Regions from separate parts of the Catellatospora sp. NPDC049133 genome, predicted to be linked through region 3. Evidence: riboswitches for the same ligand, from Rfam matches in the RefSeq annotation. Region 3 holds a riboswitch; each other region holds the start of a gene.
What was found. Region 3 has a riboswitch for cobalamin ahead of bluB (5,6-dimethylbenzimidazole synthase). Riboswitches for the same ligand answer to the same signal wherever they lie in the genome.

Region 1: it holds a riboswitch for cobalamin, as region 3 does, so the genes downstream of both, cobN (cobaltochelatase subunit CobN) here and bluB (5,6-dimethylbenzimidazole synthase) in region 3, are expected to answer to the same signal.
Region 2: it holds a riboswitch for cobalamin, as region 3 does, so the genes downstream of both, AB0B35_RS02455 (putative cobaltochelatase) here and bluB (5,6-dimethylbenzimidazole synthase) in region 3, are expected to answer to the same signal.

What each region holds. Positions count from the first base shown of each region.
Region 1 is NZ_JBEZDT010000002.1:44,417-55,973, forward strand. It holds gene AB0B35_RS02490 (hypothetical protein) at 1-277, opposite strand, end outside; gene cobN (cobaltochelatase subunit CobN) at 377-4,048, opposite strand; cobalamin riboswitch at 4,087-4,276, opposite strand; gene AB0B35_RS02500 (DUF2784 domain-containing protein) at 4,278-4,664, shown strand; gene AB0B35_RS02505 (DUF222 domain-containing protein) at 4,772-6,121, shown strand; gene AB0B35_RS02510 (hypothetical protein) at 6,285-6,845, opposite strand; gene AB0B35_RS02515 (sulfite exporter TauE/SafE family protein) at 6,910-8,616, opposite strand; gene AB0B35_RS02520 (hypothetical protein) at 8,616-9,962, opposite strand; gene AB0B35_RS02525 (DUF4331 domain-containing protein) at 10,077-11,557, opposite strand, start outside.
Region 2 is NZ_JBEZDT010000002.1:29,959-41,515, reverse strand. It holds gene AB0B35_RS02470 (GNAT family N-acetyltransferase) at 1-128, opposite strand, end outside; gene AB0B35_RS02465 (M14 family zinc carboxypeptidase) at 296-2,194, opposite strand; gene AB0B35_RS02460 (trypsin-like serine protease) at 2,340-3,773, opposite strand; cobalamin riboswitch at 3,993-4,155, shown strand; gene AB0B35_RS02455 (putative cobaltochelatase) at 4,239-6,422, shown strand; gene cobO (cob(I)yrinic acid a,c-diamide adenosyltransferase) at 6,445-7,059, shown strand; gene AB0B35_RS02445 (cobyrinate a,c-diamide synthase) at 7,091-8,494, shown strand; gene cobI (precorrin-2 C(20)-methyltransferase) at 8,485-9,210, shown strand; gene cobM (precorrin-4 C(11)-methyltransferase) at 9,207-10,004, shown strand; gene AB0B35_RS02430 (cobalt-precorrin-5B (C(1))-methyltransferase) at 10,201-11,361, shown strand; gene cbiE (precorrin-6y C5,15-methyltransferase (decarboxylating) subunit CbiE) at 11,354-11,557, shown strand, end outside.
Region 3 is NZ_JBEZDT010000021.1:79,680-88,367, forward strand. It holds gene AB0B35_RS23675 (flavin reductase family protein) at 1-449, shown strand, start outside; gene sodN (superoxide dismutase, Ni) at 449-853, shown strand; gene AB0B35_RS23685 (class I SAM-dependent methyltransferase) at 929-1,723, shown strand; gene AB0B35_RS23690 (hypothetical protein) at 1,897-2,409, shown strand; gene bluB (5,6-dimethylbenzimidazole synthase) at 2,419-3,048, opposite strand; cobalamin riboswitch at 3,084-3,285, opposite strand; gene AB0B35_RS23700 (phosphotransferase) at 3,324-4,109, shown strand; gene AB0B35_RS23705 (hypothetical protein) at 4,259-4,891, opposite strand; gene AB0B35_RS23710 (hypothetical protein) at 5,029-5,910, shown strand; gene AB0B35_RS23715 (DUF5931 domain-containing protein) at 5,962-7,068, shown strand; gene AB0B35_RS23720 (response regulator transcription factor) at 7,091-7,720, shown strand; gene rox (rifampin monooxygenase) at 7,924-8,688, shown strand, end outside.

The DNA of each region.
Region 1 (11,557 bases), on a different contig from region 3:
GGGCGCCGAACACGAGCGTGCCGGCCGCGCCGAGCAGGAACACCGCGCCGATGCCACCGAAGAGCAGGCCCTGGCGCTGCTGGCCCTCCTGCACCTCCTGGTAGGTGAGCCAGCGGGTGCCGGAGTCGGTGGACTCGATGCACTTGTCCGCAGGACCCATGGTGTCCGGGCCGCACTTGACGCTGGTGGACAGCCAGACCGCGAGGCCGATGCCCAGGAGCCCGATGACCCCGAACACCACGGCGTTCGCGATCGGATTCGAGCCGGATTTGGCCACGACGATCACTCCCCGTTGCAGAACATGAGGGCGTCACCATAACGACCTCAAGATCTGCGGAGAATCGCCCGATCGCCCGAACGCCGCGCCACCGCCGGATCAGCCCTCCAGGCTGCCCTCCGCCTCCAGATAGGCCTGGAGCAGCGCGTCCAGCGTGGCCGGATCGGGCTCGGCCCACAGGCCCCGGTCGGCGGCCTCGATGAGGCGTTCGCTGATGCCGCGCAGCGCCCACGGATTGGACCGCTCCAGGAACTCGCGGACCTCCGGGTCGAAGACGTACGCCGCCGCCAGCTTCTCGTACATCCAGTCGTCGACGACCCCGGCCGTGGCGTCGTAGCCGAACAGGTAGTCCACGGTCGCGGCCAGCTCGAACGCGCCCTTGTAGCCGTGCCGGCGCATCGCGGCGATCCAGCGCGGGTTGACCACCCGGGCCCGGAACACGCGCTTGGTCTCCTCGCCCAGGGTGCGCGTCTTCACGCTGTCGGGCAGGTGCGAGTCGCCGATGACCGCGGTCGGCGAAGCCCCGGTCAGCGAGCGCACCATCGCGATCATGCCGCCGTGGTACTGGAAGTAGTCGTCGGAGTCGACGATGTCGTGCTCACGGGTGTCCACGTTCTTCGCGGCGACGCTGACCCGGCGGTAGACCCGTTCCAGGTCCTCGCGGGCGGCCCTGCCGTCCAGGTCGCGGCCGTACGCGTAGCCGCCCCAGACCGCGTACACCTCGGCCAGGTCCTTGTCGTCGCGCCAGTTCCGGGCGTCGATGAGCGGGAGCAGGCCGGCCCCGTACGCCCCCGGCTTGGAACCGAAGATGCGGGTGGTGGCCCGCCGCCGGTCGCCGTGCTCGGCCTCGTCGGCGCGGGCGTGCGCGCGCACGAAGTTGTCCTCGTCGGCCTCGTCCAGCTCGGCCACCGCCCGCACCGCGTCGTCGATCAGCGCGACCGCGTGCGGGAACGCGTCCCGGAAGAAGCCGGAGATGCGCACCGTCACGTCCACTCGCGGCCGGCCCAGCTCGGCCGGCGGCACCACCGCGAACCCGGTCACCCGCCGCGACGCGTCGTCCCAGGTCGGGCGGCAACCCAGCAGGGCCAGCACCTCGGCGATGTCGTCGCCCTGGGTGCGCATCGCCGACGTGCCCCACACCGTCAGCCCGACCGTGCGCGGCCACTCGCCGGTGTCCTGCCGGTGCCGGGCCAGCAGCGAGTCCGCCAGTGCCACCCCGACGTCCCACGCGTTGCGCGACGGGATCGCCTTCGGGTCGACGGAGTAGAAGTTGCGCCCGGTCGGCAGCACGTTGACCAGGCCACGGGTCGGCGAGCCGGACGGCCCCGCCGCGACGTAGCGCCCGTCGAGCGCCTTCAGCACCGCGGTCACCTCGTCCACGGTCGCGTCCAGCCGCGGCACCACCTCGGTCGCGGCGAAGTGCAGCACCGCCTCCACGGCGTCGTCCGGGCCGCCCAGCACCTCGGCGACGACCGCCGGGACCTTCGACGGCTCCCAGCCCAGCGTCTCGTTGCCGATCACCAGCCGCCGGGCCACGCCCTCGATCAGGTCGACGGCGTCCGCGCCGGTGCGGGCCGGGCCGTCGGCGACGTCGGTCAGGTCCGCGGGCACGGCCGCCACGGCACCCGGCTCGGCCAGCAGGGCACGCTCGTCCAGCCCGTACCGGCGGCACAGTGCCGCCCGCAGTCCCGGCAGCGCCCCACGCACGCCGCCCCACACCTGGTTGGCGCGCAGCACCGCGAGCACCAGGTTGATCCGCGCCTCGCCTTCCGGCGCGCCGCCGAGGACGTGCAGGCCGTCGCGGATCTGCGAGTCCTTGACCTCGCACAGGTAGCCGTCGACGTGCAGGATGAAGTCGTCGAAGTCGTCCTCGCCCGGCATGTCGGCCTGGTGCAGGTCGTGGTGGAGCTGGGCGGCCTGGATCAGGGTCCAGATCTGGGCGCGCACCGCGGGCAGTTTCGTCGGGTCGAGGGCCTGCACGGTGGCGTACTCGTCGAGCATCTGCTCCAGTTTCGCCATCTCGCCGTACGTCTCCGCGCGGGCCATCGGCGGCACCAGGTGGTCCACGATCACCGCGTGCCCGCGCCGCTTGGCCTGGGTGCCCTCGCCCGGGTCGTTGACGATGAACGGGTACACCAGCGGAATGTCACCGAGCACCGCGTCCGGCGCGCACTCGCGGGACAGGCCCAGCCCCTTGCCCGGCAGCCACTCCAGGGTGCCGTGCTTGCCCAGGTGCACCACCGCGTCCGCGCCGAACTCCTGGTCCAGCCACCGGTACGCGGCCAGGTAGTGGTGGCTCGGCGCGAGGTCCGGGTCGTGGTAGATGGCGACCGGGTTCTCCCCGAAGCCGCGCGGGGGTTGGATCATCAGCAGCACGTTGCCGAAGCGCAGCGCCGCCAGCACGATCTCGCCCCGGTCCACGTACAGCTCGCCCGGCGGCTCGCCCCACGCGGCGACGATGCCGTCGCGCAGGCTCGCGGGCAGCGTGGCGAACCATCGGGTGTAATCGTTCAGCGGGACCCGGGCCGGGGCCGCCGCGAGCTGCTCCTCGGTCAGCCACTCCACGTCGTGCCCACCCGCCGCGATCAGCGCATGGATCAGCGCGTCCCCGTCCTCCGGGCTGTGACATGGCGCCAGAGGCGCGCCGTCGCCCAGGTCGTACCCCGCCTCGCGCAGCGCCCGCAGCAGCACCACCGCGCTGGCCGGGGTGTCCAGACCGACCGCGTTGCCGACCCGCGAGTGCCGCGTCGGGTAGCTGGACAGCACGATCGCAAGCTTCTTGTGCTCGTTCGGCACGTGCCGCAGCCTCGCCTGGCGCACCGCGATGCCCGCGACCCGGGCCGCCCGCTCCGGGTCGGCGGCGTACACGCCGATGCCGTCCGGGCCCGGCTCCTTGAACGAGAACGGCACCGTGATCAGGCGGCCGTCGAACTCCGGGATCGCCACCTGCATCGCCGCGTCCATCGGGCTCAGCGCCGCGTCCGAGTCCTGCCACACCGCCCGCGACGAGGTCAGGCACAGCGCCTGCAGCACCGGCACGTCCAGCTCGGACAGCGCCGCCACCGACCATGCCTCGTCGTCCCCGCCGCCGCTCGCGTCCGCCGGGGTGGTGCCGCCCGCCGCCAGCACCGTCACGATCAGCGCGTCGCAGCCCCGCAGCAGGTCAAGCAGCCCGTCCGACACCCCGCGCAGCGAACCGCAGTACACCGGCAGCGCGTTCGCGCCCGCGTCGTGCAGCGCCCCGGCGAGGGTGTCCACGAACGCCGTGTTCCCGGCCAGCTCGTGCGCGCGGTAGTAGACGATCCCGACGGTCGGCCGCCCGGCCTCGTGCGCCGGGCCGGGGCGCACGCCGAACTCCGGCGTGGCCCGCGGCGCCTCGAAGCCCTCGCCGGTCATCAGCAGCGTGTCCGACAGGAACCGGTGCAGCTCGCGCAGGTTGTCCGCACCGCCCTCGACCAGGTACGCCAGCGCCTCCCCGGCCACCCCGGCGGGCACGGTCGACTCGGCCTGCAGCGCGGCGTCGGGCAGCGCCTCCCCGCCCAGCACCACCACCGGCAGCCCGCCGGCGAGCACCGCGTCGAGCCCATCCGGCCAGGTGCGGCGGCCGCCGAGCAGGCGCACCACCGCGAAGCCGACGCCCCGCAGCAACTCGGGGACGTCACCGGCGTCGAGCCGGGCCGGGTTGCCGATGCGCCAGGGCGCACCCGACGCCCGGGCGGCGAGCAGCTCGGTGTCCGCAGTGGACAGCAGCAGACCTTGGACAGCCGTCATGGCCGCGTACCTCCTGTCGGGGTCCGCGCCCCGGTAGCAGAGTCGATGCGGCGGCCGGAGTCTCCTGACTCCCGGATCGACGCCCGGCCCCGGGCCTTCCCTTGCGGTGGCCTCGGATCTCTCCGACGGGGTGGGGACGGGCTCCCCGGTCACAGTGGCGGGACCGTCTCGGCTCTTCCCCGAGTTCCTCCCTGCCGCCGAGAGCGATCCTAGCGGCAGATAATGGAGCATGGCCTATCAGTGGCTCGCCGGGCTGACCATGGTGGTGCACTTCGCGTTCCTCGCGTACGTCGTCGCGGGCGGTTTCCTGGCCTGGTGGCGGCCGTGGCTGATCTGGCCGCACCTGATCGCCGCCGGCTGGGGTTTCGCCACGGTCGTCCTCGGCCTCGACTGCCCCCTGACCTACGTCGAGGACTGGGCCCGCCGCGAAGCCGGTGAGCAGGGCCTGTCCCGCGGCTTCATCGACACGTACCTGACCGGCGTGGTCTACCCCGAACGGTTCACCGTGCCGCTGCAGGTGCTGGCCGGGCTGGTAGTGCTGACCTCCTGGATCGGCTTCGCCCTCCGCCGCAGGCGCGGCCGGCACGGGTCCGCCACCTCGGCCGACGTGCCATAGAGTGCCGGGATGATCGAACAGCTCGCCTCTGGCGGTCGCCACCAAAGCCATCTGTTGATCGATCAACTTCGTGGATTTTTGTCGTACACCGGTTCTAAAATGGAGCCATGCGGGAGGCATTGGCGCAGGCGGGGCGATCGGTCGCCGCTTGCGTCGACTCGCCTGTGTGGCCCCTGACCGACGTCGAGCTGATCACCTCGCTCGACTCGGTACGAGCGTTGCGGGAACGCCTGGCGGCGGTGGAACTGTCGCTGGTCCGCGAACTCGACGCCCGTGCGGTCCCCGTCGCCCACGGTGCCTCCAGCACCGCGGTCTGGCTGCGTGAACACTGGCGCATCGGCATACGCACGGCCAAGCAGACCGTGGAACTCGCCCGCGCGCTGGACCGCCTCCCCACCACCGCCGACGCCCTCGCCGCCGGAACCGTCAACACCGAGCAGGCCGCTGTCATCGCTCAGGCTATCGCCGCGCTTCCCTCCGAGGTGGGCCTGGAGACCGCAGCGAAGGCCGAGACCGCGCTGATCGGATTCGCGGCCCAGTTCGAACCGTCCGTGCTCCGCCGCTTCGGCGAGCGCATTCTCACCCACGTCGCCCCCGACACCGCTGAGGGGCACGAACGCGAGACACTGGCCGCGCAGGAGGAACGCGCTTACGCCACCCGCACGCTGACCCTTGTCGCCGACCGCAGCGGGCGGGTGCGCCTGACCGGCTGGCTCGACACCGAAGCCGCCGCCGTGGTCACCGCCGCCCTCGACCCCCTCTCCCGCCCTGGTGCTGTCGACCACACCCGCGCCCACGTCACCCTCGGCGGTGCCATCGCGAGCGACAGCGACCCCGTCGAAGGCTCAAACGCCGCCGGGCACCGCGCGCCTGAAAGCGCTCGGGACATGCGCACCGCGGGTCAACGGCGGGCCGACGCCCTCACCGAGATCTGCCGCCGTGTGCTCGCCTCGGGCGAACTGCCCGACAACGGCGGCGACCGTCCTCAGCTCGTGATCACCGTCGACTACGACGACCTCGCGCAACGCACCGGAGCAGGGCTGCTCGACAACGGCACGACGCTCACTCCTGAGACCGTCCGGCGCATAGCCTGCGACGCCCAGGTCATTCCCGCGGTGCTCGGCGGCGACGGGCAGCTTCTCGACCTCGGCCGGACCCGCCGACTCATCAACGGGGCCCTGCGCCGAGCGCTCGTCCTCCGCGACCAGGGCTGCGCCTTTCCTGGCTGCGACCGACCGCCTCGCTGGTGCCAGGGGCACCACATTCGGCACTGGGCCGACGGCGGTCCCACCGACCTCGACAACGCCGTGCTCCTGTGCGGGCACCACCACCGCGTCGTCCACCACGACGACTGGCAGGTCCGGGTCGGCCACGACCGGCGGCCCGAGTTCATCCCGCCGAGCTACGTGGACGCCGCCCGGCTTCCTCGCCGCAACTCCTTCCACCTGCGGCCCTAGGCCGGGCCCGATCGCTGATCACACCGGGCCGAGCCGGGCCACCACTCGGAGAATCGGCACCGCCCGAGCAGATGGACGGCCGCCGCTGCGCAAACTGCTTGATCGGCACACGGCCGGCAAGGCAAGCAGCCCGCCCTCGGCATCCTTCTGGTCGGCGCGCACCCTAAGGCACATCGGCAGACCGACCGGCCCGGTCCGGAACGATCTCCCTGTAGGAGCGGTAGGGGCCCGCCTCCTCCCAGCCCAGGTCCCAGCCGGTCACCAGCTGTGCCGCCGCTATCGGCACGCGGTACCACGTCTCGGCATCCCCGTCCGGGCCGATCGTCGCCGCCAACTGCTCCAGGTCGTACGGCAACCTCTCGCTCGCGAGGGGGCGCTCGTCGAGTTCGCCCTCGAAGGACACCTCCCACGCGACGACCCCGTCGGCGCAGACCAGGGCGTGGCTGAACAACTCCCGCTCGATCACTTCCAGCCGCACCACCCGACCCGCCACCGACCATCGCCCCAGCTGCGCGTCGGAGTCACCGAGGGAGAAGTGCGGATCGATCAGCACCGTCCAGCCCACTGCGGCGGGCCCCACCGACGGGTAGGGCGCCGACTCGGCGGCGGCCTCCCGTTCCGATCTGAAGACGTCGGACAGGTGACCGCCCAGCAGTGCCGCCACCTCCGCAGGCGTCCGGTTCTCCAACAGCACGTAGCAGCAGGACCAGCTTTCGGCATTCACAACGTCGAGGATGCCGCCCCGAGCGCGCCTGCATGATTGGTTTGTCGGCGGCAGCGTGCCGCGATCAGACCACCAGCGTCGCGGCACGTGCGGCGAGGCCGACGCCGACGAGCAGCACCATCGCGCTCGCGGCGTACGGCCCGGCCAGCCGGAGCCGCCGGAACCGCTCGAATCGCGCCGACCAACGATCGCGGACCTTGAGCAGCAGCAGGCCCGCAACGGTGAGCGTGCCCGCCATACCCAGCCCGTAGGCGAGCACGAGCAGGATGCCGAAGCCCGTCCGGCCCAATGCGATCGCGCCCAGCAACACCACCAGGGCGGACGGGCTGGGCACCAGGCCCGCCGCCACCCCGATCGCGCCGAGCCCGAACCGGCCACGTCCCGTGCCCTCGGCAGCATGGGAGCCGCCGTGAGAGTGCACCCGGCCGAACAGACCATGCCGATGCACATGCCCGTGGGCATGGCCGTGGGCATGGCCGTGAGCATGGTCGTGGTCGTAGCCGTAGCCGTGGCCGTGGCCTTGGCCGTGGTCGTGGTCGTGGCCTTGGCCGTGGTCGTGGTCGTAGCCGGACGTGCCATGGGAGTGGGCATGGTCGTGGCCTTGGCCGTGGTCGTGGTCGTGGCCGGACGTGCCATGGGAGTGGGCATGGTCGTGGTCTGAGATGTCGTGGGTGTGGGTGTGACCGGGCCTGCGGCGCAGGGTGGCCAGCAGCATGGCGAGGCCTACGGTGATGACGATGGTGCCGCTGGCCAGGCCGAGCCAGCCGAGGACGGTCTGTCCGGTCAGGCCGGAGACGGCGGTGAGCAGCAGGCCCAGGGCGATGACGCCGCCGGTGTGGGTGGCGGTGACGGTCGCGCCGACGGTCAGCGCGTCGCGGGGACGGCCAGCGCGGCCGGCGAGGTATACCGCCATCACGGTCTTGCCGTGGCCGGGAAGCAGCGCGTGACCTGCCCCGAGCACCAGGGCGAGCAGCACGGCGAGCAGCCCAACCAGCGGGGTGAGCCGGTCCGCGCCGACCGTGTCGAGGACCTGCTGCTGCGCCCAGGCGGCCCAGCGCAGTGGCGCGGGGTCGTCGGGCCGGGCGGGCGCGCCCAGGTCCGGTGCGACCGCCGAGGTGAGGCCGTTCGGTGCGCCGGGTGGCACTGCGGCGGGACGGGCGGGCAGGCGGGCGTCGCGGACGTCGAGCGGGGAGCCGAGCAGGTCGACGGGGTAGTCGCGCAGTTCGTTCGTCGTGCTGCGGGCGGGCACGGGTGAGTCGGGCAGGTCGATGCCGACGCCGGTGGCGGTGATCTCGCGCCAGCCGACGCGGTCGGCGAGGTGCCCGTTGTGGACGGTGATCGCCGCCGGGCGGTCCAGCCGGGCGGGGACGCTCAGGGTGCAGGTGATCCGGCTGGTGGCCAGGCGGGCGGAGCCCGGTTCGAGGGTCATCCCCGCCGAGTGGACGGTCCAGGTCAGGGGGCGGTCGTCGAGGCGTACCACCAGATCCCGGGCGAAGGCGTCGCAGGCGGCCGCGGCGTGCGCACGCAGCTCGGGCGCGTCGGCGACGCCGTCGCCGGAGGTGTCGACCGTGCTGCGCTGCTGCAGCGTGGGCAGCTCGGCGATGTCGAGGATCGTGGTGGCGTCGACGGCGTCGGGGCGCAGGGTCAGCGCGACGAGCTGGTTGATGGACAGGTTGCCGAGCGGGTGCGCGGACGCGGGGGCGGGCAGCAGCGCGAGCGCGACCCCTGCCAGCGCCACGACGGGCAGGGTACGGCGGATCATGAAATTCATCAGGCACCTGCCGAGGCCAGGGCGCGCGCCGCGGCGGGTGCGTCGACCGGGGAGAAGTGGGGGTTGAGCCGCAGCGCCCGCGCGAGGTCGCGGCGGCCGGCGGCACGGTCGCCGAGGGCGAGTTCGATCATTCCCAGGTGGTACGCGTGGAGCGCGCTGCGCGCGCCGAGCGCCGCCGCGGCACGGGCCAGGGGCAGCGCCTCCCGGTGCCGTCCGGCCTGGTGCAGCGCCCAGGCGAGGGTGTCGGCGACGTCGGTGTGCTTGCGCCGCTGCCACTCGCCCGTGGCCAGGCGCACCGCGGTGGCATGGTCGCCGCGGGCCAGGGCCAGCTCGGCGGCGGCGAGGTCGTCCGCGCCTCCCCCTGCGGCCAGCAGGTCCAGGGCGGCCTGTGCCAGGGCCAGTTGCGCCTCGGCGTCGGCGGCGCGGCCGAGCGAGCGCAGCAGCAGCGCGTGCTCGACCAGCAGGGACGGGGTCGGCGAGGCCGCGGTCAGCGCGGCGTATCCGGCCAGCGCCTCGGCGGTGCGGCCGCTCGCCGCGTCGACGCGGGCGAGCCCGTGGCGCAGCGGCAGGTAAGCGGCGTCCGCGGCGAGGCCGGCCTCGTACGCGGCGCGGGCCGCGACCAGGTCGCCGCCGTGCCAGGCCAGGTCGCCGAGCTGGTGGTGGACGAAGGCCAGGTCGGCGGGCGCGATGGCGGTGGCGAGCGCCTGGGTCCACAGCTCGCGGGCCTCTTCGACCCGGCCGTGCTGTTCGAGGTCGTATGCCGCCCGGGACAGCGCGGGCAGGCCCGGCCGCAGATCGAGCATGCGCTGCGCCGCCTCGGTCGCCTCGGCGGGCCGGCCGAGCTGGGTCAGCGCGTCGGTCAGCACCCCGTACGCGTCGGCGCTGAACGGGTTGCCCGCGATCGCCTGCCGGGCCAGCCGCTCGGCCTGGGCGAAGTCGTGCCGCGCGTTGGCCAGCGCGCCCAGCCCGGCGAGCGCCGCGTCGTTGCCGCCGCCCGCGGTGCCCGACGCCGTGGCGTCCCGGTCCGTGGCATCCCGGTCCGCGGCGGACGGTCCGGGGTGCAGGCGCAGCGACTCGCGCAGCGCGCCCTCGGCCCGGGTGTAGTAGCCGGGGTCCCCGGTGATCCGGGCCCGCTCGACGTACGCGCTGCCCAGCGCCGCCCAGGTGGTCCAGTCGCCGGGCACGTCCCGCAACCGCGCCTGCGCCTGCTCGATCGACTCGACCAGCGGGTCGCCCTGGGCGTACGCGGACTCGGCGGTCCACGGCTCGGGCCCCGCGCCGAACGCGCCCCCGAGCCCGAGCAGCGCCGCGGCGGTGACACCCACCGCGATGATCCGTCGCCACATGTCTACCTCCCCTTTCACAAGATCAGCGATGGGAAGGGCACCTTCTACAACGCGGAGCGTTGAGCCGAACTGCTGCTCGTCTCGCTACGCGAGCCGACGGTGCCCTTCCTTTCCTCAGTGGGTGTGGGCGGGCTGGTCGGGGCCGTGGGTGTGGGTGTCGGGGCGGTTGCGGCGGCGCATCCACCAGCCCGCGAAGAGGAGCAGGCCGAGGCCGCCGGCGACGGAGGAGCCGACCATCGCCATGGCGCCTCCGGTGGACATGCCCCCTTCGACGCCGGAGGACGCCGACGCCGGGGAGGCGTCGACCGAGGCCGGTGCGGCCGGGTTGCCGCCGCCCGTGCCGGCCGTGTTGACCCCGACCGCGTTGGGCAGGGCCACGTACGGGAACGTGTCACCGAAGGCGTTCTCGTTGGCGTCGACCTTGTCCCCGGCGGCCAGCGCGTCCACGATCTGGCCGGTCTGGGCCGCGCCGACCAGGGCCTGCAGCTCGATGTCGACGACGTCGTCGGCCAGCCGCCGCCCGTTCGGGAAGCCCTGCAGGTCGCCGCCGATGACGCCGAGGCGGTTCGGGTCGGCGGTGATCGGCACGGACAGGTTCAGCCGCAGCATCTCCGACGGCCGGAACTTCGACGGGTTCACGTCGGCGTTGTTGAGCTGCGAGTTGAGGTCCGCCTTGATCGGACCGTCGGCCTTGGTGGTGATCCCGGTCAGGAAGATCTCGACCAGGTCGTTGCGCGGGGTGGCCGGTGCGGGGATGTTGTAGATCGTCTCGATCAGCTTGGGCACCTCGGGTTCGGTCACCCGCTTGACCAGCTGCGGGATCTTCGCGTCGCCGTCGGGGCGGGAGGCGTTGAACGCGTCCTTGAGCCCGGCGGGCACGACGACCTCGTTGACCAGCGGGTTGCCCAGCCGCGAGACCTGCACCCGGTCCCCGCTGCGCGGGTCGCCGGTGCGTCCGGTGATGCGCACCCGGGGCCGCTCGGTGGTGGTCCAGACGCCGATCACGGGGTTGCGCGCGCCGTCGCCGCGCAGCGCGACGTCCTTGAACGGCACCTCCAGCGCGATGGTGTTGACGTTGTACCCGGCCAGCGTGTCCTGCCCGGTCTCGCTGAGGTCGCCGCCGTACAGCAGGTCGAACACCCGCAGGTCCAGGAAGAACGGGTCGTCGGCCTGCCCGGCGAAGATGCGCCAGCCGCCGGGCAGCTTGACGGTGGCCTGCTCGCGCAGCGCGCCGTAGTCCGGCATGGACGCCGGGCCCACCCGCGAGGGTGCGACGGCGACGTTGCTGGCCCGGGTGCGGAAGGCCTCGCCGTTGAACGAGGACTCCAGCGTGTACGTCTGCTTGAACAGCAGGTTCTCGTCGTCGAGCGAGGTCACCGGCCCGTTGTTGAACAGGAAGGTGGAGTTGCCGCGCTTGTCGACGTTCTTGAACGTCCACCGGAAGCGGGCGTCGGGCCGCGCGTCCCCGTCGCTGTCCACATTGATCAGGTACTGCGCGTCGGTGGCGAACGGGTGGAAGTTCGGGCCGCCGTTCGGCTCCTGGAACGGGACCCAGTTCGCCACGAACGTGACGAAGCCGGGACGGTCCGGGCTGA
Region 2 (11,557 bases), on a different contig from region 3:
CTGGTGCGCCACCACACCTCCTGCTGCGCCACGCTGGAGATGAACCACGGGAAGGCGGCGTAGCGGATGCGCGCCTGCTCCGGCACGTCCTCGATGGTCATCTCGCGGATCAGCAGCTCACTCGTCACGGTCCCTGTCTAGCAGGGGCGGCAAGCGAATTACCGGTGGCGCCCGCGCCGTTGCGGGCGCCACCGGGGGTCTGTGTCGGGGCCGCTCGGTGTCATCCCTGCGCTGCGCTCCGGGATGACACCGATTAAGGCCGCGTAAGCGGACCGCCCATGAGCACAGGGGGTCTCTACAGGGTCAGCGTCCAGGTGTTGACGTAGCCGACGTCACCGGAGGCCGCGTCCTGCACCCGCAGCCGCCAGGTGCCGTTGGCCGCCTCGGTGGACAGGTTCACGGTGTAGGTGGTGTCGATGTTGTCGGTGCTGCCGCCCGACCGGTTGTGCAGCGTGTACGCGCTGCCGTCCGGTGCGAGCAGCGACACCACCAGGTCGCCCTTGTACGTGTGCACGATGTGCACCTCGGCCGTCGACGTCGACGACGCGTTGCGGTTGCAGCCCGCGATGGTGATGTCGCTGTACACCGTGGCCACGTCGACGATGGTCACGTCGTTCGGATTGGCGCCGGTGCAGCCGGGCGCGCCGTTCACGGTCAGGGTGTAGCTGACGGTCCGGGTGGCCCCGCTGCCCGTGCCGATCACCGTGACCGCGTAGCTGCCCGCCGGGGTCGACGCGCTGGTGGCGATCGTCAGCGTCGACGATCCGCCGGCGGTGACCGAGGCCGGGCTGAACGTGGCTGTCGCGCCCGCGGGCAGGCCGCTCGCGGTCAGGTTCACGGTCTGCGCGACGCCGTTGGTGACCGCGGTGCTGATGGTCGAGGTCAGCGAGCCGCCCGGGTTGACCGAGCCGAAGGCGGGCGAGGCCGCGATCGAGAAGTCGTTCGCCGCGGTGCAGTACTGGGCCTGCTTGTTGATGGCCCGGTACGGGCAGTCGGCGTACTCGGACAGCAGCAGCACGGCGCTCTTGTTGCGGGAGGTCTGCGCCGCGATGACCTCGTCCGGCGGGTAGAAGCCAGGGCTGGACGACTTCGGGTACATCTCGAAGGTGTACGTCCAGATGCGCTGGTCGCCCCAGAGCCAGTCGGTGATGTCGCCGTCGGTGACGTACAGGTCGCTGCCCTGTTCGGGGGTGTAGGAGTTGGTCGCCGCCATCTGCTGGCCGATGGTGGCGAACGTGTTGCGCTCGTCGGTGGTCATGCCCGGGTTCACGGTGTCGGCGGTGGTGTACCCGAACGGCCACAGGATCAGCTCGCCGTACGTGTGGAAGTCGATGTTCGCCTTGATCTGCTGCACACCGCCGACGCGGCGGGACAGCACGAAGTCGCGCAGCACCGACGCCTCAGGGGTGGAGAACGCCGACGGGCCGCGGTAGGTCTCCGACGACGGGCTGCCCGAGGAGCCGCCGCAGCAGCCCCACTTGTAGCCGAAGTTGCGGTTGATGTCGGTGCCGACCGCCGAGCTGCCCGAGTTCGGCTGGCGGTTCTTGCGCCAGGAGCGGTAGGAGCCGGTGGCGATGTCGTACTCGCCGCCGTCGGGGTTGAGGTCCGGCACGATCCAGATCTCGCGCGAGTCGACCACGGCCTTGACCCGGCTGTCGGTGGCGTACGCGTCGGTGAACAGGTTGGCCAGGTAGAGCGCCATCTCGACGGTGAGGTGCTCGCGGGCGTGCAGGTGCGCGTTGAACAGGATCTCGGGCTCGTTCTCGTCGGTGGCGACGTTGTCGGAGATCTTCAGCGCGACGATCTGGCGGCCCTCGTACGAGGTGCCGATGACGGACTTGCGGACCAGCGTCGGGTGGTCGGCGACGATCTGGTTGATCTCGGTGTTCATCTCGGCGTAGTTGTGGAAGCCGCCGTCGGCCGACGGGAAGTCGAGCGGGACCGCGTTCGGCCCGGTGACCCGCGAGGACGGCGGGGGCAGCAGCTCCAGGCCGAAGCCCAGGCGGCGGATGCGGTCGGCCTCGGTCGTGTTCGCGGTGATGTAGATCTTGCCGTGCTCGATCAGGTCGATCGCCGCTCCGGTGCGGGCGACCGCGTCGCGGTCGGCGAAGGTCTGCGGGCCGGTGACCAGGTACTGCTGGGAGCCGGCGAGGGTGAAGTCGTCGGCGGGCGCGCCACCGGCCGGGCCGGGCACGGTGAGGGCCACGCCGGTGACCAGGGTGGTGAGGACGAGCGCGAGTCTGCGCACGGGTTACCTCCGAGGGGGTCGGTGGAGGCGGGTCGGGAGCAGGCCCGGCTCCGCTGGTCGCGGAGCCGGGCCCGGGGATGGTGCGACGGACTCAGAGGGTGAGCGTCCAGGAGTTGATGTAGCCGGTGTCGATCGAGGCGGCGTCGCGGGCGCGCAGGCGCCAGGTGCCGTTCTTGACCTCGGAGGACAGGTTCACCGTGTAGATGGTGTCGATGTTGTCGGTGCTGCCGCCCGACCGGTTGTGCAGGTTGTACACCGAGCCGTCCGGTGCGACGAGGTCCACGATCAGGTCACCCTTGTACGTGTGCACGATGTGCACCTCTACCTTGGACGACGAACCGGCGTTGCCCGTGCAGCCGGAGATCGTGATGTTGCTGTACACCCCGGTGCTGTTGTTGTCCGGGATGCTCACGTCGGTGCCGTTGGTGGCCGCGGCGCAGCTGCCGACCGGGTTGACCGTCCAGGTGAACGAGGCCGTGCCGGTCTTGCTCGCGCTGTCGGTCGCGGTGACGGTCACGGTGTAGGTGCCCGCGGTGGTCGGCGTGCCGGTGATCTGGCCGGTCGAGGCGCTGATCGAGGTGCCGGCCGGCAGGCCGCTGGCCGACCAGCTGTACGGCGCGGTGCCGCCCGAGGCGGTGCTGTTCAGGGTGACGGCGGTGCCGACGACGGTCGACTGGTTGCCGGGGCCGGTGACGGAGACGCCGCCCGGGGCCCCGCCGAGGGAGACCGCCGCGTTGTAGATGTCGGTCGCGAAGTAGCGGACCTCGGTGTACACGCCCGGGTTCTGCGGGCGGGCGCAGCCGATGCCCCAGCTCACGATGCCGACCTGGATCCACTCGTTGGAGGCGTTCTTCTTGACCATCGGGCCGCCGGAGTCGCCCTGGCACGTGTCGACGCCGCCGGAGCTCCAGTTGCCCGCGCAGATCTCCTCGTTGAAGACCAGGCCGGAGTAGTCGCCGCCGGCGCTCTGGCACTGCGTGTCGGTGATGAACGGGACCTGCGCCTTGAGCAGGTAACGCTGCTGGCCGCCGCCCTCGGTGGCCGCGCCCCAGCCCATCACGTCGAAGTTGCCGCTGTGCAGCGACGTGTCCGTGGCGATCTTCAGCAGCGGGGCCGTGGTGATCGGGCTGGACAGGCGGATCAGCGCCCAGTCCTTGCCGGTGCCGTTGTAGCCCGGGGCGCGGTACACGTAGTTCGAGGTGCGGGTGGTGCGGGTCGGGTCCTGCAGGTCGACGACGCCCCAGGTGGCCGTGATCGAGGTGTTGTTGCCGGTCGCGCCGACGCAGTGGGCGGCGGTCAGCACCAGGCTCTGGGTGTACATCGCGCCGCCGCAGCCCATGGACAGGCGCACCATCCACGGGAACTCGCCCTGCGCGGCCCGGGTCCCGCCGACGACCTGAGGCGTGATCGTGCCGTCCGGGCTCGGCGCGGCCTGCGCCGGGACGGCGGCCGAGCCCAGGGCGAGCATGGCGCCGGCCAGCGCGATGGCGCCGGCGCGCAGCGCCGTTCGTAGTGAATTCCGCACAGGATCCTCCCAAGGTCCACCCGGCGCCGAGCGCTTCTGGCGCCGGATCGCCGGAGAGTTTCCCTGGAAGCTAGCGGAAGACAACGATACATAGCAATATCGAAGTTAATTGTTACGTGCTGATGTCGGGCCCGCCGGGGCGTGACACATGCCTCCGTACGGGCGACCCGCTTTGACGCGGCGCACCGCGTCCGTCACGATGGCCGGTGAGCGGCAGTGGAGGAACCCGGTGCGAGTCCGGGGCGGTCCCGCCACTGTCACCGGGGAGCGACCCCTCCCGAGCGGCTCCGTCTCACGACGCGCGCCGTTTCGGCACCAGGCCACGGCCGTTGACACGGTTGGAAGGCCGAGGGGAAGCGTCGATCCGGGAGCCAGGACACTCCGGCCGCTCACGACGCCGCACGGCGTCACTTCACCGGATTTCGCGGGCGAGGAAACCCGCGGAGAGGACTCGCGCATGGGCTCGTGCCTGAGCGGGCTTTGACCCCGCTGTACCCGTTCTCCGCCGTCGTCGGCCTCGCCGACCTCAGGCTCGCCCTACTGCTCAACGCCGTCTCGCCCGCCATCGGCGGGGTGCTGGTGCGCGGCGAGAAGGGCACCGCCAAGTCCACCGTGGTCCGTTCCCTGGCCGGGCTGCTGCCGCAGGTCGAGGTCGTCGCCGGATGCCGGTTCGGCTGCGACCCGGCGTCGCCGTACGGCGCGTGCCCGGACGGGCCGCACAGCGCCGGTAAGACCGCCGGTCAGGGGGTCATTGTCCGGCGCGCCAGGCTGATCGAGCTGCCCGTCGGGGCGACCGAGGACCGGCTGGTCGGCGCGCTGGACCTGGAACGGGCGCTGACCGCCGGGCAGGCCGCGTACTCGCCGGGCCTGCTGGCCGGGGCGCACCGCGGCGTGCTCTACGTCGACGAGGTGAACCTGCTCCACGACCACCTGGTGGATCTGCTGCTCGACGCCGCCGCGATGGGCGAGGCGTACGTGGAGCGCGACGGCGTCTCGGTGCGCCACGCCGCCCGGTTCCTGCTGGTGGGGACCATGAACCCGGAGGAGGGCGAGCTGCGCCCGCAGCTGCTCGACCGGTTCGGGCTGGCGGTGCAGGTGCGCGCCCCGCGTGAGCCGAAGGAGCGGGTCGAGGTGGTGCGGCGGAGGCTGGCGTACGAGGCCGACCCGGCCGGGTTCGCGGCGCGGTGGGCCGAGGCGGACGCCGAGCTGGCCGAGCGCATCGACACCGCCCGGCGGCGGCTGCCCACGGTGGAACTGCCTGACGCGGAGTTGACCCGCATCGCCCACGTGTGCGCCGCGTTCGAGGTGGACGGGCTGCGGGCCGACCTGGTGGTGGCCCGCGCCGCGCTGGCCCTGGCCGCCTGGCACGGCCGCGGCCGGGTCACCGAGCAGGACGTGCGGGACGCGGCCCGGCTGGCGCTGCCGCACCGCCGCCGGCGCGACCCGTTCGACGCCCCGGACCTCGACGAGCAGGCCCTGGAGGACGCGTTGAACAGCGCACCCCCGCCGGCTGAACCCGACGGCTCCCACGACGGCCCAGGTGCTCCCGGCGACCAGGACCGTGCGGCGGGCGGCGAGGGCGCCCCGAAGGCCGATCTCGACGGTGACGCCGACCTGGACGGTGACGGGCCGGACGGCTCCGGTCCGGACGACGGGCCCGACGGTGGCCCGGACGACGACGGTCCGGACGGCGGTCCGCGGCCGGGCGGGCCCCGCGGTGCGGCCCCGGACGAGGGCGGCACGCCGCCGCGGCCGGTGCCGCAGGGGGACACCCGGCAGCGGGACGGGGCCGACGAGGGGCGTTACGCGTCGGCGGGGCAGCAGCACGCCGAGGCGGCGACGCCACGGCGGGCGCGGCTGTTCGCGGTGCAGGGAGTGGGGGAGGGTGCGGCGGGGCGGCGCTCACCCGCGTACACCCGGATGGGTCGGACCGTCGGCGCGCGGGTGCCCGGCGGCACCCTGGCCGCGCTGCACCTGGCGGCGACCGTGCGGGCGGCGGCCGGGCGGCAGCACGCCCGGGGCCGGACCCCCGGCGGCCCGCTGCGGCTGGTCGCGGCCGACCTGCGCGAGCCGGTGCGGCAGGGGCGCGAGTCGAACCTGGTGCTGTTCTGCGTGGACGCCTCCGGGTCGATGGCGGCCCGGCAGCGCATGGGCGCGGTGAAGGGCGCGGTGCTGTCGCTGCTGCTCGACGCGTACCAGCGGCGTGACAAGGTCGGCCTGGTCACCTTCCGGGGCAGCGAGGCGGAGCTGGCGCTGCCGCCGACGTCCAGCGTGGAGGCCGGCGCGGCGCGGCTGCGCGAGCTGCCCACGGGCGGGCGTACCCCGCTGGCCGCGGGACTGCGCCGGGCGGCGCACACGCTGCGGGTCGAGCGGCTGCGCGACCCGCACCGGCGCGCGCTGCTGGTGCTGGTGACCGACGGCCGGGCCACTGCGGGACCCGACCCGGTCGGCGAGGCCATGCGCATCGCGGGCGGGCTCGCCGCGACCGGGGTGTCGGCCGTGGTCGTGGACTGCGAGTCGGGGGTGGTGCGGCTCGGACTCGCCGCCCGCCTGGCGGTGCGGCTCGGCGCGGAGCATGTGCCGCTGGCCGAGGTGACCGCGCAAGGGCTGGCCGGGGTGGCCCGCCGGGACCGCCGGAGGGCGGCATGACGCAGACGAGTGGAGGCCGCTGATGCCGCAGGGCAAGCCGGAGACCGTGCCCGACGACGGGCTCACCACGCGGCAGCGCCGGAGGTCCCCGGTGCTGGCCGTGCACACCGGGATCGGCAAGGGCAAGTCGACGGCGGCGTTCGGCATGGCGCTGCGGGCCTGGAACGTGGGCTGGCCGATCGCGGTCTTCCAGTTCGTGAAGAGTCCCAAGTGGCGGGTCGGCGAGGAGGCCGCGTTCCGGGCGCTGGGCCGCGCGCACGACGAGTCCGGCACAGGCGCGTCGGTGACCTGGCACAAGATGGGCGAGGGCTGGTCGTGGCTGGCCCGGCCCGGCGACGAGCGCGACCACGCCGCCGAGGCGGCCGAAGGCTGGGCCCAGGTCAAGCGCGACCTGCTGGCGCAGCGGTACGGCTTCTACGTGCTCGACGAGTTCACCTACCCGATGCACTGGGGCTGGGTGGACACCGCCGACGTGGTCGAGACCCTGCGCACCCGCCCCGGCTCCCAGCATGTCGTGATCACCGGCCGGTACGCCGCGCCGCCGTTGCTGGAACTGGCCGACCTGGTCACCGAGATGGGCAAGGTGAAGCACCCGATGGACGCGGGACGCAAGGGCCAGGCGGGGATCGAATGGTGAAGCGAGCCCCGCAGTCGCGAACGGACAGTTCATGGTGAACACACCTCGGATCGTGGTGGCCGCGGCGGCGTCGGGGCATGGCAAGACGACCGTGGCGACGGGGCTGCTGGCGGCGTTGACGGCGCGCGGCATGACCGCGGCCGGGTTCAAGGTCGGCCCGGACTACATCGACCCGACCTACCACTCGCTGGCCTGCGGGCGGCCCGGCCGCAACCTGGACCCGTCGCTGGTCGGCGAGGACCTGGTCGCGCCGCTGTTCGCGCACGGGGCCACCGGTGCGCAGGTGGCGGTCGTCGAGGGCGTGATGGGCCTGTACGACGGCCGGTCGGGGGAGGGCGACTTCGGCTCGACCGCGCACGTGGCGCGGCTGCTGGACGCGCCGGTGGTGTTCGTGGTGGACGCGACCGGCCAAGGCCGGTCGGTCGCCGCGCTGCTGCACGGGTTCCGCTCGTTCGGCTCGGTGCGGCTGGCCGGGGTGGTGCTCAACCGGGTCGGCTCGGATCGCCACGAGCAGATCCTGCGCGAGGCCTGCGAGGAGGTCGGCACGCCGGTGCTCGGCGTGCTGCGGCGCGCCGGTGCGGTCGCGGTGCCGTCCCGGCACCTCGGGCTGGTGCCGGCCGCCGAGCGCAGCGGCGCGGCGGTGGACGCGGTGCGGGCCATGGGCGCGCTGGTCGAGGATGGGGTGGACCTCGGTGAGGTGCTGGCGGTGGCGCACAGCGCGCCGCCACTGGCGGTGACGCCGTGGTCGGCGGCCGAGGCCGTTCGGGCAGCGGCCGAGGCGGCCGGAGTCCGGCAGGCCGGGCTCGAAGCGGACGGACCGTCGGCTGAGGCAGCCGGGGACCGGCCCGTGATCGCGGTCGCGGGCGGGCCCGCGTTCACCTTCGGCTACGCCGAGCAGGCCGAGCTGCTGCGCGCGGCCGGGGCCGAGGTCGTGCACGTCGACCCGCTGCGCGACGAGGCGCTGCCGCGGGGCACCGCCGGGCTGGTGGTCGGCGGCGGCTTCCCCGAGGTGTACGGCGACGAGCTGGCCGCCAACAAGCCGCTGCGCGACGCGGTACGGGCACTCGCCGTCGCGAACGCGCCGGTGGCCGCCGAGTGCGCCGGGCTGCTGTGGCTGGCCAGGTCGCTGGACGGGCGCGAGATGTGCGGGGTGCTCGACGCCGCGGCGGTGATGACCGAGCGGCTCACCCTGGGTTACCGCGACGCGGTCGCGGTGTCCGGCAGCGTGCTCGCCGACGCGGGCACCCGGGTCACCGGGCACGAGTTCCACCGCACCGCCGTGACCCCTGAGGCCGGGCCGTCGCCCGCGTGGGCGTGGCGCGGCCGGTCCGCCGAGGGCTTCGTCCAGGGCGGGGTGCACGCGTCGTACCTGCACCTGCACTGGGCGGGGCACCCGGACTTCGCGCGCCGGATGGTGCGTGCCGCATGCGCCTGATCGGGGTGGGGGTCGGTCCCGGTGACCCGGAACTGGTGACGCTGCAGGCGGTGCGGCTGCTGCGCGAGGCCGGCCGGGTGTTCGTGCCCGTGATGGACGTGGCCGAGCAGGGCCGGGCCGAGGCGACGGTACGCGCGCACGCCGGCCACGACCGCGTCGAGCGGCTGGTGTTCGCCCTCAACGAGCGCGACGACGCGCGCCGTCGCGAGTCCCACTGGGACGCCGCCGGTGAGCGCGTCGCCGACTGGTTGCGCGAGACCGGCGGCACCGCCGCGTTCGCCACCATCGGCGACCCCAACGTGTACTCGACCTTCGGCTATCTCGCCGCGACCGTCCGCGCCCTGCTGCCCGAGGTGGCCGTGCAGACCGCACCCGGGATCACCGCGATGCAGGCGCTCGCCGCCGCGGCCGGGGTACCGCTCGCCGAGGGCATGGAGCCACTGGTGCTGGTGCCGTTGGCCCGGGGCGCGACGGCACTGCCGGCCGCCCTGGCGTACGCGCAGGACGGGACGGTGGTCGCGTACAAGGGCGGCCGCCACCTGGCGGACGTGGTCAGCGCGGTGAAGGAGGCCGGGCGGCTGGACGAGGCGGTGCTGGGCACCCGGCTGGGGCTGCCGGGGGAGAGCGTGGCCCCGCTGGCCGAGGCGGTCGAGGCGCCGTACCTGTCGGCGGTGCTGGTGCCGGGCCGCCGGGACGCACGAGGAGGAAAGCTGTGAAGGTCGTCTTCATCGGAGCCGGGCCCGGTGCGGCCGACCTGCTCACCCTGCGTGGCGCGGCCGCGATCGCCGCCGCCGACGTGGTGGTCTGGGCGGCCAGCCTGGTCCACCCGGACGTGCTCGGGCACGCCCGGCCGGGGGCGCGGATCGTGGACTCGGCGGCGCTGACCCTGGAGCAGACGCTCGACCTGTACCGCGAGGCCGCCGAGCGCGACCTGGTCGTCGCGCGGATCCACTCCGGCGACCCGGCGCTGTGGGGCGCGCTCGGCGAGCAGCTCGACGCGTGCCGCGAGCTGGGCCTGCCGACCGAGGTGATCCCTGGGGTGTCGTCGTTCACGGCGGCCGCCGCGGCGGTGCAGCGGGAGCTGACCGTGCCGGAGGTGGCGCAGTCGGTGGTGCTGACCCGGCTGGAGGGCGGCAAGACTCCGATGCCGGAGCGGGAGTCGGTCCGCGCGTTCGCCGCGCACGGCGCGACGATGGCGGTGTTCCTGTCCGCGGCCCGGTCCGGGCAGCTCGCGGATGAGCTGCTGGCGGGCGGGTACGCCGCGGAAACGCCCGTGGTGGTGGCCTACCGGGTGACCTGGCCGGAGGAGCTGATCGTGCGTTGCACGGTCGGCACCCTGGAGGCGGCGGTCAAGGAGCACAAGCTCTGGAAGCACACGCTGTTCCTGGTCGGGCCGGCGCTCGGCGAGGCGGGCGGCACGCGCAGCCACCTCTACCACCCCGGCCACTTCCACGGCTTCCGCCGGGCCGACCCGGCCGCCCGCGCCGCCCTGCGAGCAAGCCGTGACTGAGCCGCCCGCCCCGGGCGAACCCGACGTTCCTGCGGTGGCTGAGCCGCCCACCCCGGGTACGGCCGGCGTTCCTGCGGTGGCTGAGCCGGCCGCCCCGGGCGCGGCCGGCGTTCCTGCCGCGACGAACCGGCACGGAGCGGAGCTGCCGAGGAAGTCGCCCGGCGCAGGGCCGGCTTCCCGTGGCCGGACCCGCCGCGTGGCCGCCGAGACGGGAACAGATGTGCCGGAGCTGCGGGAACCCGATCTCCCCCGGACCGCGAAAGATCGCCCGACGGCGCTGCGGACCGGGTGGACAACCGGGACCTGCGCGTCCGCGGCTGCGAAGGCGGCCACGGAATTGCTGGTCGGCGGCGTTCCCCCGCGGTGGGTCGAGGTGGCGCTGCCGTCGGGACGGCGGGTCACCTTCGCTGTAGCGGAGTCGGTGCTGGACGGTGACGTGGCTCGTGCCGTCGTGGTGAAGGACGCGGGTGACGACCCGGACGTGACGCACGGAGCGCGGCTGACAGCGACCGTGCGGTGGCAGGACGGCGCGGGCGTGGCTCTGCGCGGCGGGGACGGCGTCGGCACGGTGACCAGGCCGGGTCTGGGGCTGGACGTGGGCGGGCCGGCGATCAACCCGGTGCCGCGTCAGATGATCACCCAGGCGGTGGCGGAGGCCGCCGGGGGACGCGGGATCGAGGTCGTGATCTCCGTGCCGGACGGCGAGCGCATGGCCCGCAAGACGACCAACCGACGGCTGGGCATCCTCGGCGGCATCTCGATCCTGGGCACCACCGGCATCGTGCGGCCGTTCTCCACCGCCTCGTGGCGGGCCAGCGTGATGCAGGCCGTGCAGGTCGCCGCCGCGCAGGGCGAGCAGACGATCGTGCTGTGCACCGGCGGGCGCACCGAGGCGGGTGCGATGGCGCTGCTGCCGGACCTGCCCGAGGTGTGCTTCGTCGAGGTCGGCGACTTCACCGGGGCTGCGCTGCGGACGGCTGCCGAGCGGGGCATGACCGGGGTGGTGTTCGTCGGCATGGCCGGCAAGCTGACCAAACTCGCCGCCGGGGTGCTGATGACGCACTACACCCGGTCGGCGGTGGACACCGTGCTGCTGGGGCAGGTCACGACGGCGGTGGGCGGGTCGGCGGAGCTGGCCGAGCAGGTCGACGGGGCGAACACGGCCAGGCATGCGTACGAGCTGTGGGAGGCGGCGGGGCTGCTGCGCGCGGCCGGTGACGTGCTGTGCGGGCGGGTGCGTGATGTGCTGGTGCGGTTCGGCAAGGGCGCGCTGCGGGCCGAGGTCGCGATGGTGGACTTCACGGGCAGGACGGTCGTGGCGGCGACCAGGCCGGAGTGGGTCTCATGCGCTGGATGACGGGTGGGCGGCGTCCGGCCGGGCACGCCGCTCGGGTGGGCGGTGTTCGCCGGCCGGCGACCGCCGAGCAGATCCCGGGGTCGGCGACATGCGGCGGGTGACGGTCGTGGGTCACGACGGCGGTGGGCTGAGCGCGGCCGCCGGTGCGGCGCTGGCGCGGGCGACGCTGGTCGCCGGGGGTGCGCGGCATCTGTCC
Region 3 (8,688 bases):
ACCCGACCGGGGTCGCCGTCATCTGCGCGGCGGGGCCGCAAGGCCCGGTCGGGCTGACCGCCTCCAGCGTCGCTTCGGTGTCGCTCACGCCCCCGGCGCTGTCCTTCTCCGTGATGGGCACCCGGTCGGCACGGCACCTGCTGCAGGCCGAAAGCCTGGTCGTCCACCTGCTGGGGCCGGCGCACGTGGCGGTGGCCCGGGACTTCTCCCGCGCGGGCGGGCCCCGTTTCACCGCCGAACAGGGGTGGAGCACGCTGCCGACCGGGGAGCCGTTCCTGCCCGGCGCGCTGGCCGCGCTTCGCGTCAGGCCGCTGCGGCAGGTCCCGGTCGGCGACGCGACCGTCGTCGTCGCCGGTGTCCTCGACGTCTTCCACGGACCCGACGACGGGCAGCTGATCTACCACGCCAGGAGGTTCCACACCTCACCACTGTCACCGGAGGCAACCTGATGCGACTGTCCCACCTGCTGCGCCCGCGCCTGGTCGCCGGCGCCCACTGCGACCTGCCCTGCGGCGTGTACGACCCGGCCCAGGCCCGGATCGAGGCCGAGTCGATCAAGGCCATCTGCGAGAAGTACCAGGCCAACACGGACCCGGAGTTCCGCACCCGGGCTCTGATCATCAAGGAGCAGCGGTCCGAGCTGGTCAAGCACCACCTGTGGGTGCTGTGGACCGACTACTTCAAGGCCCCGCACTTCGAGAAGTACCCGAACCTGAACCAGCTGTTCAACGAGGCCACCAAGCTGTCCGGCGCCGCCGGCACCAAGGGTCAGGCCGACCCGGCCGTGGCCGAGCAACTGCTGGGCAAGATCGAGGAGATCTCCAAGATCTTCTGGGAGACCAAGCAGGCCTGAGCGGCGACGGGGCACCCCGCGACCGCCCGAGCGAGGTGCCCCCTGCCGGAACTCAGCTCCGCCTACGATGCAGCGATGGTCCCGACGCCGTCCACACATGCCGTCAGCCAGTACGCGACGACGACCGGCAACCTCACCGCTCGGATCGCGCTGCATGCCTACGGCACGAACCCGCAGAGTTGGTTCTCCTGGCTCGGCGAACGGCTCCCGCTGGTCGGCGACGTGCTCGAAGTCGGCGCCGGCACCGGCGAACTGTGGACCCACGTCGACCACGTCGCGAGAGGGGCCCGGCTGACGCTGACGGACTTCTCCGCCGCCATGTGCGAGCAGCTGCGCACCGTCCCAAAGGCGCACGTGCAGCAGTGCGACGCGACGCACCTGCCGTTCGGCGATGCGACCTTCGACACCGTGATCGCCAACCACATGCTGTACCACCTGGACGACCCGGCTGCCGCGCTGCGCGAGTTCGCCCGGGTGCTGCGTCCGGGCGGTCGGCTCGCGGTCGCCGTGAACGGCCGCGACCACCTCGAAGAACTCAACGCCGTCGGACCCGCGATCGGTCGTCCCGATCTCACCCTGCACGCCACCCAGAACGACTTCACCGCCGAGACCGGTCCCGGCTACATGGCGCGCCTCTTCGCCGACGTCTCGGTCCAGCGCTACCACGGCGACCTCGAAGTCCCCAACCCCGACCCGGTCCTCACCTATCTCGCCAGCCTGTCGTCCGAACCGCTCACGCCGGAGCAGTTCGCCGCGGCCCGTAACCACGTCCAGGCCCGGATCGATGCCGGCGGCAGCTTCCGCGTACGCAAGCACACCGTGCTCATCACAGCCTCAGCAGGGACGACGCAATCCGCCGACCATGTCTAGGCTGCGGCGGTGACTGGTGCCGCGGAAGAGACTCCGGTCCCGGCCGACGCCTCGGCGCACCGGAACTCCGCCCTTCAGGTGATGCCGGAGGTCGATCCGTTGTGGCCGCGGCCGGGCGACCCTCTCGGCACGACGTCACACCCATGCCCAGGCGGGACCCAGGGTGGGCAACCGTGCTGCGGATCGGGGCCGTCGTGCTGGTGCTGCTGGTCGGCGGCACGTGGCAGGTGGTGGCTCGGTTCTACGAGCTGGCACCCGGCGGTCTCGTCCTCGACGGTCCGCGGCCGGCAGATCGTCGGACCGGAAGCAGTGAGATGGACATGAGTTATGCCTTGGGCCCCGACCTCCGATACCCGGTGCGATTCTCGATGCGTAACCCGAGTGCGCTGCCGGTCACGGTGGAGGGCATCGACGACGGCTCGGATGTCATCACCATCGAGGACGCGCGGATCGAGACCGCCGGCGGCGATCTCCGCCCCTTCCCGGCCGCGATCGGCCCCGGAGCCGAGTTCGTCGTGGTGTTCACGCTGCGGATTCGGACACCTGACGACGAGCCCTGCCGTAAACGCCTGCTCGGGGGAATGGAGCTGCGCTTCTCCGTGCTGGGCGTCTCCCGGCTGCAGCAGTCGAGTCACGACGTGAGCTTCCTGACGCCCGGTCCCGAGTGCGATGACCTCATCCTGTGACCGCCACGCTCAGCGCGGTGTCCACCGGTCCGTGTGGACGGCTTCGTCCAGCGGCCGACGGCGGCGCCAGCCGTGCCGTTCGAGGTCGGGCACGGCTTCGAGATGGGTGACCGGGCCGAGGCAGAGCCAGGCGACCGGGCGGATCCCGGCCGGGATGGCGAGCAGATCCCGCAGGAACTCCTCGCGGTAGAACGACACCCACCCGACGCCCAGCTGCTCCGCCGTGGCCGCCAGCCACAGGTTCTGGATGGCCAGGCAGACCGAGTACAGTCCGGCGTCGGCGATCGCGTGCCGTCCCAGCACCGCGGGAGCCCCGCGGTCGGCGTCATAGGTCACGACGACCGACAGCGTCGACTCCAGCACCCCGTCGATCTTGATCCGGGCGAACCGCTCGGCGGCCTCGGCGTCCAGCGTGGCGGCGAACACCTCACGTTCCCGGTGTACGTGCTGATGAAACGCCTCCCGCACCCGCCGGTCACGCACCACGATGAAGTCCCATGGCTGGGTCAGGCCCACGCTGGGCGCGGCATGCGCCGCATCCAGGACCCGGGCCAGCACCTCGGCCGGGATCGCCGCCCCCGTGAACTGTCCACGCACGTCCCGGCGACGGTGGATGACGTCGTACAACTCGCTGTCCATGGGCAGGCTCCCGCTGCGTTCGGGCTCCGGGCAGGCCGGGGCCGTGGGCGCGAGGCCGGTCTTCGGACTCCCAGATCGACGCCCTCCGCCCGCCTTCCCAGCCGGTCAGGCCAGTGGCTGCGCGTACAGCGCGTGGGCGGCAGCTCCCTGGTCACCGCGGCGGGCCCGTGCCGGATTCTCACCGGCTTCCCGATTCTCCCCGCCCAGCGGCGAGGCACCTCGCAACAGTTCGTGCCACCGGACACGTTACCGCCGACAACCGAGATACTTGACCGATGTACGGTGACGAAACGCTGGTGGGCGGCCGGATGACCGTCGGCATCGTGCGTCGCGGCGGCCACGTCCACCGGCCGATGGGCTCGTGGTCCCCGGCGGTCCACGAGTTTCTCGGCCATCTGGAGTCGGTCGGATTCGCCGGCTCGCCGCGGTTGGTGGGTGTCGAGGACGGTCGCGAGGTTCTGACGTACCTGTCCGGGGACGTCGCGGTGGATCCGCAGTGGCAGCCCGGCCGTGGTGCCCGGCTGCCGGCGTACGCCCGCACGGACCGGGCCCTGACCGAAGCGGCGAAGCTGATCAGGCGGCTGCACCACGCGGCAGCCGGGTTCCGCCCGACGCTCACCGGCTACCGCTTCCATCCCTGTGCGCCCCGCCCGGGGCAGATCGTCTCCCACGGTGACCTCGGCCCGTGGAACACCGTCTACCGGGCGGGAATCCCGGTGGCGTTCATCGACTGGGACGCCGCGCAGCCGGTCGATCCGCTCGACGACCTGGCAGCGGCCGCGTGGAGTTTCGTGCCGCTGTGCCCACCCGGGCAGCTACGCGAAGCGGGCTTCGATCCCCTGCCCGACCTGCCGAGGCGGCTTCGCCAGTTCGCCGACGCGTACGGGCTCGCCGACCGGCAGGCGTTGCTGCCGGCCCTGCAACGGGCCAAACTGCACGAGGTCGAGCGCGTCAAGTACGCGCCGCTCGAACCGGCCGAAGCGGCCGCCTCCCTGGAGTACTACGCCGGTCAGCTGCGGTGGCTCCACGACGTCTCCGCCGACCTGGAATCCCGCCTGTAGAGCCGCGCCTTGCGGCGGCGCCGACCGCGAGCGGAGCATCGCTGATGCCCGGCGACCCTTTGCGGTCGCGGCCGGTTCCGCGGTCCGCGCCTCATCGGACAGGCGTGGCGAGAACGGCGCCAGGCGAGGTCACCGGTCGGCGCGAGGTGTCATGGTGCCCGGGTGCCCCGCGCCGACGTGGCCACGGCGATGACCACCGTCGCGAGCAGCGCGACGAGGACCGACGGCACGGTCGCCAGGCAGGCCAACCGCCAGCTCAGGGAGCGAGTGGCGAACCAGCCGAGCAGCGCTCCGACCGCGAGCGCGCCGAACAGGGCGAGTCCGAGGCCCAGTCGCACCTGGGCCCGCCGCTCGCCTGCCTCGCCCGTCAGTCCGGCCCCCGTGCCGAGCGCCGCTCCCTGTCCTAGGCCTGCCGGCAGCACGGCGACCGTCAGCATGGCCGCGGAACCCGCCAGCGCCGCGGCCACGACGCCGAGCAGCATCAGCACGAGCGCCGATCCGGTCACTGCCGCGGGTGCTCGCCGCCCGAGCAGGTACCCGCCCGCGAATCCCGAAGCCACGGCGGCCAGCTGTGCGACGAGGACGATCGCGAGCCCGGTCGCTGGCAGGCCGAGGGCGTACCGGACGGAGCCGAGCAGCGGACCGATGAGGACCGCCAGCTGGCAGGCCGCGACCATCGCACCGAGTCCGGCGCCGATGAGCAACCACCATGGACGGCCGACGGGCTGCGCCGGCGGCGGCGGCGTCACGGATGGCGTCGGCTGGTGGATCTGTTCGCTCATCGCGCCATGTTAGACACTTTTCACAGTTGTCGTGCCCGTGGCGTTTCCCCCGGTTTGGTCCGCTCGGACGGCCGGGCCGTCTGGTGGGCGGCACCTCCGGCGACCCTTCCACCGGCGACCTCGTTACGATCACGTGATTGTCCGAACTGGAGGAACTGCCGATGGCGCGGCGCGACAACCCATCTGGGTGCGGGTGTCTGATGCTGTTCCTGGTGGGGCCGTTGCTGGCGAGTCTGGCCGTCTCCCTGCCCGGCACCGTCCTGGCCTCGCCCGCGATCGTGGCGTTCCTGCTGGTCCGAGACCCTGCGCAGATCGCCGCGTACCCGTCGTGGTGGGCGGGTGTGGCGCTGTCCCCGATCGTGGCGTACCTGGTGGTCCGGTTCGCCGGGCGTGGCCGGGTGTACCCGCGGCACCGCGTCCACCTGGTCCGCGCGGGCGTCCTGTCGGCGCTGTCCGCGGGCCTGGCGCTGCTGGCGCTGCTGCTGCACCAGCGGTATCTCGGCGGCACGGTGCCGCCGGTCACGGCCGGCAAGCAGCCGCTGACGCTGGAGACGTCGCTGCCGCTGGTCGGTCCGGTGGCCGCCGGCACGACGGCGCTGGTGTTCTACTTCGTGCTGCGGCTGCTCGACCGCAAGCTGCCGCGCCGGACGCAGGCCGCGCCGCAGCGCCCGACCGTGTGGGCCGACCCGCGACCCCAGGAGATCTGGTGGGGTGAGATCGAGTTCCGGGACGGCGACGGGTCCAAGGACCGGCCGTTCGTCGTGCTGCGTGTGTATCCGGACCACCTGGAGGTCCTGCAGATCACGTCGAAGGACAAGTCCCACCGCGGCGATCACGTTCCGTTCTGGACCGGCAGCGCCGACCCGTACGCCGTCGAGGACGGCTTCCTCGAACTCGTGGTCCGGCGGGTGAGCCGGTTCGACCTGCGACGCCGGGATGTAGCGTACTGCCCGGACGAGATCTGGCACCGGGTGCGCTCGACCCGGGCGGCCGACGCGCCGCGATCCCGGACGGCGTGATCCCGGACGGCCACTCGGCGCGGCTCGACGGCTGCGGAAAGGAGACCGCCGGTGGGACTGCAGGCGCCGCTGTGGCGGGCCGTCACCGTGTTCCGGGTGGCCGCGCTGGTGTACGCCACGATCCTGATGCTGGCCGGGTTCCGCGACTTCACCCGGCCCTGGCTGGGCTGGGCGGTGCTCGCGGCGATGACCGCCTGGACCGCCGTCACCGGCGTGCGCTACCACGATCCCGCCGGTCGCAACCGGGCCTGGCTGGCGGCCGACCTGGTCGTCACCCTGGCCTGCCTGCTCGCGTCCAACCTGGTCGTGTCCGCCGAACGCCTGGCCTCGGGCGGTCCGACGCTGCCGATGGCGTGGGTCGCGGGTGCGGTGCTGGTGTGGGCGCTGCGCGGCGGCCGCCGGGCGGGCGGGATCGCCGCGCTGATCCTCGGCGCGGCCGATCTGTTCCTGCGCGGCGAGATCACCTCCGCGACCGCGAACGGCACGGTGCTGCTGCTGCTCGCGGGCGGGGTCATGGGGTACGTGTCCCGGCTGACCGACGACGCCGAGACCCGGATGCAGCGGGCCGTGGAGCTGGACGCCGCGACCCGCGAGCGCGAGCGGCTGGCCCGCGGCATCCACGACTCCGTGCTGCAGGTGCTCGCCCTGGTGCAGCGGCGCGGCACGGAGCTGGGCGGCGAGGCCGCGGAGCTGGGGCGGCTGGCCGGGGAGCAGGAGGCGGTGCTGCGCTCGCTGGTGGGCGTGCAGGACGAGGCGGCGGCCGCGGGCAGCGCGGACCTGCGCCTGCTGCTGGGACGGTACGGCTCCCCGCGGGTCACCGTCGCCATGCCCGCGACCGCGGTGCTGCTGCCCGCGGCGGTCGCGGCGGAGGTCGCCGCGGCGGCCGGCAGCGCGCTGGACAACGTGGCCGTCCACTGCGGTCCCGAGGCGCGGGCCTGGGTGCTGGTCGAGCAGGAACCGGACGCGGTCACGGTGTCGGTCCGCGACGACGGGCCGGGAATCGCACCGGGCCGGCTCGCCGAGGCGGCGGCGTCGGGACGGCTCGGGGTGGCGCAGTCGATCCAGGGCCGCATCCGCGACCTGGGCGGCGCGGTCGCCATCACCGGCGGGCCCGGCCAGGGCACCGAGGTGGAACTGCGGGTGCCGCTGCCCCGCTAGGCTGACGCGCGTGGTGGACGTGATGGTGGTCGACGACCATCCGATGTGGCGTGACGGCGTGGCCCGTGACCTGACCGACGCCGGGTACACGGTGGTGGCCGCGGTCGGCGAGGGCGGGCAGGCGGTGCGCATCGGCCCGTCGGTGCGCCCCGACGTCGTCGTGCTGGATCTGCAGCTGCCGGACCTGTCCGGGGTGGAGGTCATCCGCGGCCTGGTCGCGGCCCTGCCGCAGGTGCGGGTGCTGGTGCTGTCGGCCAGCGGCGAGCAGCAGGACGTGCTCGACGCCGTCAAGGCCGGCGCGGCGGGTTACCTGGTGAAGTCGGCCGCGCGGGAGGAGTTCCTGGACGCGGTGCGGCGCACCGCCGAGGGCGACGCGGTGTTCACGGCCGGGCTCGCCGGCCTGGTGCTGGGCGAGTACCGCAGGCTCGCGGCCGCGCCCGGGGACGGCCCGGACGCGCCGCGGCTCAGTGAGCGGGAGACCGAGGTGCTGCGCCTGGTCGCCAAGGGGTTGACCTACCGGCAGATCGCCGAGCGGCTCACCCTGTCGCACCGCACGGTGCAGAACCACGTGCAGAACACGCTGGGCAAGCTGCAGCTGCACAACCGGGTGGAGCTGGTCCGCTACGCCATCGAGCAGGGCCTCGACGACTGAGCGCTGCTCCCCGGCAACAGAAAAGGCAAGAAGAACACTCTCCCTGCCACTATTAACGTATACCGCACCCCCGGTCTTGCGGCAAGACCCCCGTCATGCAGCAGAATCTCCAGCCGACACCAGAACCTGCGGAAATCAGGTATTCGCGAAGTACGCGCGCTTTCATCACTTGCTGCGGCGCGCGGTGCGGTCAGGGGGAATTCATGATCGACGTGATCGTCGCCGGGGCGGGGCCCACCGGCCTGATGCTGGCCTGCGAGCTGCGGCTGCACGGCGTGCAGGTGCTCGTGCTGGAGAAGGAGACCGAACCGGCCGCCTACGTGCGCGCGCTGGGCCTGCACGTGCGCAGCATCGAGGTCATGGACCAGCGCGGGCTGCTGGACCGGTTCCTCGAACAGGGCAAGAAGTATCCGCTCGGCAGCTTCTTCGCCGGGATCGACAAGCCCTCCCCGGAGCGGCTGGACACCGCGCACGGCTACGTCCTGGGCATCCCGCAGCCCACCACCGACCGCCTGCTGGCCGAACGCGCCGCCGAACTCGGCGCGCAGATCCGGCGCGGCAGCGAGCTGACCGGGCTGAGCCAGGACGACCGCGGGGTGACCGTCGAGCTGGCCGACGGCACGCGGCTGCGCTCGCGCTACCTCGTCGGCTGCGACGGCGGCCGCAGCACGGTGCGCAGGCTGCTCGGCGTCGGCTTCCCCGGCGAGCCCGCCACGGCCGAGACGCTGCTCGGCGAGATGGCGGCGACCATGCCGGCGGACGAGGTGGCCGCCGTGGTCGCCGAGGTCCGCCAGACCCAGAAGCGGTTCGGCCTCGGCCCGATGGGCGACGGGGTGTACCGGGTCGTGGTGCCCGCCGAGGGCGTGGCCGAGGACCGTACGACGGCCCCGACACTGGACGAGTTCCGGCAGCAGCTGCGGGCGATCGCCGGCACCGACTTCGGCGTGCACTCGCCGCGCTGGCTGTCC